Regions from separate parts of the Vreelandella vilamensis genome, predicted to be linked through region 1. Evidence: predicted binding sites of a transcription regulator. Region 1 holds the regulator's gene; the other holds the start of a gene.

Region 1 (2,200 bases):
CCGGTTAGACCGGCCGATTGGCACCTGGCTTTTGATGTGGCCGACACTCTGGGCGCTGTGGATTGCAGCACAAGGCGTGCCGGGGCGCGATGTGCTGGTGATTTTTGTTGCCGGGGTTTACGCCATGCGCGCGGCAGGATGTGTGGTCAACGACTATGCTGATCGTCACTTCGACGGGCACGTCAAACGCACTCAAGATCGCCCGCTGGCCAATGGGCGCATTAGCGAGCGTGAGGCACAGCTATTGTTTGTGGGGCTGGTGGCGGTTGCGTTTGTGCTGGTGCTGTTTACCAATTTGTTCACCATTATACTTTCCCTGGGCGGGCTGATATTGGCGTTTATCTACCCGTTTATGAAGCGTTATACCCACTTCCCGCAAGTGTTTTTGGGGGCAGCGTTCTCCTGGGCGATCCCCATGGCGTGCGGCGCGGTGCTGGGGTACGTGCCGCTGGAGGGCTGGCTGCTGTTTTTTGCCAACGTGCTGTGGACGGTGGCTTACGACACCGAATACGCCATGGTGGATCGCGACGACGATCTTAAAATCGGCATTAAATCCACCGCCGTGCTGTTTGGCCGCGCAGATCGTTTGATCATCGGCCTGCTGCAGCTCGCGACCCTTTTGCTGCTTGCGGCGGTGGGTTGGCGCTTGGCGCTAGGAGGCTTTTTCTGGCTAGGGCTCGCCGCCATGGCGGCGACTTTCGTGCACCAGCAAGCGCTGATTCGTCACCGCGAACGGTCGCGCTGCTTTCAAGCGTTTTTGAATAACCACTGGTCGGGATTGGTCGTTTTCGCCGGAATCGCCTTGAGCTTGTGGCCCAGTGCGGGGTAAAACCCTAGGTGTCATGTAATTGTCATCAAGTCATGGTGTGATCGTCATCGAAATGTCGTGTTGATCTTTTCCGTTTAAGCACCGTGAGGCTTGTAATGACCGCCAAGACCGTTTTGATCGTCGATGATGAGGCGCCGATTCGCGAAATGATCGCGGTAGCCCTGGAAATGGCTGACTATCGCGTACTTGAAGCGGATAATGCCCAGGATGCTCACGCGATGGTGGTGGATCACCAGCCCGATCTTTTGCTGCTTGATTGGATGATGCCGGGCACTAGCGGTATTGAGCTCGCCAGGCGCTTAAAGCGTGAAAAAACCACCGCTGAGTTGCCGATTATCATGCTTACCGCCAAAGGCGAGGAGAACAATAAAATCCAGGGCTTGGAAGCCGGCGCCGACGATTACATCACCAAGCCGTTTTCCCCGCGCGAACTGGTGGCTCGGCTCAAGGCCGTGCTGCGACGCACCACACCGCGCGGCGTGGAAGACCCCATTGAAATTGAAGGGTTACTGCTGGACCCTGCTAGCCATCGCGTCAGTTCTTATGGCAAATCGGTCGATATGGGGCCCACCGAGTATCGGTTATTGCAGTTTTTTATGACCCATCAAGAGCGCGCTTACACGCGTGGCCAGTTACTTGATCAAGTCTGGGGCGGCAATGTCTATGTCGAAGAGCGTACCGTGGATGTGCATATTCGAAGGCTGCGTAAAGCGCTGGGTGAGCATAACCGGCTCATTCAAACGGTACGCGGCACAGGCTACCGCTTCTCCGCGCGAGGGTAGGCGTGCGCCTTTGGAGCCGTGAAATTTGGCGTCTAGTGTGGCTCTCGGCGGTAGGTGCCACACTGGGGGCGTTCTTGGGTGTGCCAGGGCTTGGTTTGGCCGTTGGCTTGGGGGGGTGTCTGGGGTATCACCTTTACCAGCTGCGCGCGCTTCACCGCTGGCTTATCCGCTCCCCCCACGATGAACCGCCGGCTGCCCCTGGGATTTGGGGCGAGCTTTTTGACCGTCTCTACCGCTACCAAAAAAGCCAACGCCTCACGCAAAACCGCCTACGCGCCACGCTTGCCAGGATTCAAGAGTCCTCAGAAGCCATGCGCGATAGCGTGGTGATGCTCGACCGGCATGGGGATTTGGAGTGGTGGAACAGCGCCGCGGCTAAGATGTTAGGGCTGAAAATCAAACATGATCGCGGCCAGCACATTACCAATTTTTTGCGCGACCCGCGCTTTGTCCGCTACTTCAATTCCCGCGATTACAGCGAGCCGCTAACGCTCACGTCCCCCATCGATGAGCGGCGCATTCTGCAGTATCAAATTACCTTATACGGCGACGACGAGCGCTTGGTGATGGCCCGCGACATTACCCGGTT
Region 2 (2,200 bases), on a different contig from region 1:
GGCGTGGCGAGTTTGCCACTAGTGGTGGTGTTAGTGATGATGTTTACCGGCATGATCGGCTTGATTACGCCGAATGCGATTTCATCGCTTTTGGATCACTTCGGCCATATCAGCGCCACGGCAACGGCGCTTCTTGGCGGTATTCAGTTTAGTGCTGGAGCGTTGGCGGGTGTGATGGTGGGACTATTTGAAATTGAACACTTATGGCCAATGGTGCTGACCATGTTAGCCGCATCACTGGTGGGTAACATCGGGGTGCGCCTGCTGACGTCAGCGGCAACGGACGAGCGCCCAGCATGATTGAAGACATCGCTACGTGGCTGGACATGCCACTTAGCAACTGGGTGGAGTGTGCGCTGACCTTGGCATTAGGCGCTTTTCTACAGCGCGCGACCGGTTTTGGCTTGGTGGTTATTGGTGCGCCGCAGTTATTGATGATTGAGCCGTTCCTGGTGCCCGTGGTTCTGGTGCTTTTTGTGTTCACTTTATCGTAAATGATGGTGCGTCATTATCGCTATGAAGTAAGCTTGGGCGAGCTGGGAATGGCATTGGTGGAGTGTTTGCCGGGTAACACGCTGGGGCTTTGGTTGTTGATTTCCGCACCGATGGTCGTGTTGGAAAAGCTGATTGCCGCTATCGTGCTGTTTGCAATGTTCGTTACGCTATGCCGGGTGCGGCTGCCGGTCAATCGTGTGTCGCTGTTTAACGCGGGGTCGCGGGGGTATTCTCGGAGATTTTTGGCACCGTCGCCACCATCGGCAGGCCACTGATGGTGCTACTAATGCACGGGTTTACACCTGACCGTCTGCGCGGCAATTTGGCGGCTTCTTTTATCATCACCTCGATGCTGACGCTCGCTACGCTAACGTTGGCAGGACAGGTGGGGCTATGGCAGTTGGGCGTGGCGGCCACGCTATTGCCTGCCGTGATGCTGGGCAATGCGCTGGCCGACGTGGTTGCTCATCGCATTGACCGACAATGGCTTCAGGCCTCGACGCTTGATCTATGTACTCTGACAGCCGTAGGGCTGTTGCTATGAAGGTCGATAGCCATAAAAAAATATCGTATGACTTGCCATGTCATTAAAGTGTCATTGTTGCTGCGTTAGGTTGTGCTGGCGGGCGGTAGTCGAAGCCCAGTAACGAATATTTTTTACTGAGCCTCGGTTGTCATTTTTTTGTCATCTCATTGCTGCATTATCTTCTGCACAAGAGGTACGAAACGGCTTTGAAAGAAGTTGCCTGCTGAACCACAAAACTCAATGCGTTGGGAATTTGGAGAGAATCATGAAAAAACATCTTATGTTCGGTGCAGTCATTGCTGGCTCACTAGTCGCTCATAACGCTGCTGCCGTCGATACTGTACAGGTCGATGGTTCAAGCACTGTCTTCCCCATTTCTGAAGCCATGGCAGAAGAGTTCGGTAACAAGCATCGTGGCGAGATCCGCGTAACGGTAGGCCTCTCTGGTACCGGCGGTGGTTTCAAGAAGTTCTGTCGTGGTGAAACCGACATCACCGGTGCTTCGCGTCCTATCCGCCCGGAGGAGCTCGAACTCTGCAAGGAAAACGGTGTTAAGTTTTCCGAACTGCCGGTCGCTATGGATGCCCTAAGCGTTGTCGTTAATCCGCAAAATGATTGGGTCGATTATCTGACTGTGGAAGAGCTTAAGAATGTGTGGGAGCCGGAAGCGCAGGGTGTGATCACTAACTGGAATCAAATTCGTGAAGGGTTCCCGGACCGTGATTTAAACCTTTATGGTGCCGGTACTGACTCAGGCACCTATGACTACTTCACCGCTGCTATTGTGGGCAAAGAGCATTCTAGCCGAGGTGACTTTACAGCCAGTGAAGACGATAACGTGCTCGTGCAGGGCGTTGCTAATGACCATAATGCGTTGGGCTTTTTCGGCCTGGCTTACTTCCTGGAAAACCAGGATAAACTGAAAGCCGTGCCTATTTCTTGGAAAGGTGGCGATCCGGTTGAACCAAGCAAGGAAACTGCTGGTGATGGTGAGTATCAGCCGTTGACCCGTCCACTGTACTTCTACGCCAACGTTGAGTCGGTAGAAAACAAAGACTACGTTGAAAAGTTTCTTGAGTTCATATTCCAGGAAGAAAACGGCGAACTGGTAAGTGAAGTTGGCTACGTGCCTCTGGGGCAGAAGGTTCGCGATGCGGCACTGCGTGTACTTCATGCCCG

What was found. The regulator PhoB, encoded in region 1, activates phosphate uptake and scavenging genes when phosphate is short. The targets are predictions, from matches to a motif close to TGTCATANNNNTGTCANA.
Region 2: QC823_RS06045 (PstS family phosphate ABC transporter substrate-binding protein) is a predicted target of PhoB. The motif match lies at 1,168-1,185, and genes of this name have one in related genera.

What each region holds. Positions count from the first base shown of each region.
Region 1 covers NZ_JARWAN010000016.1:12,851-15,050, reverse strand. The annotation lists gene ubiA (4-hydroxybenzoate octaprenyltransferase) at 1-829, shown strand, start outside; gene phoB (phosphate regulon transcriptional regulator PhoB) at 925-1,611, shown strand; gene phoR (phosphate regulon sensor histidine kinase PhoR) at 1,614-2,200, shown strand, end outside.
Region 2 covers NZ_JARWAN010000007.1:33,621-35,820, reverse strand. The annotation lists gene QC823_RS06065 (multidrug effflux MFS transporter) at 1-300, shown strand, start outside; gene QC823_RS06060 (hypothetical protein) at 297-494, shown strand; gene QC823_RS06055 (hypothetical protein) at 543-770, shown strand; gene QC823_RS06050 (hypothetical protein) at 770-1,039, shown strand; gene QC823_RS06045 (PstS family phosphate ABC transporter substrate-binding protein) at 1,287-2,200, shown strand, end outside.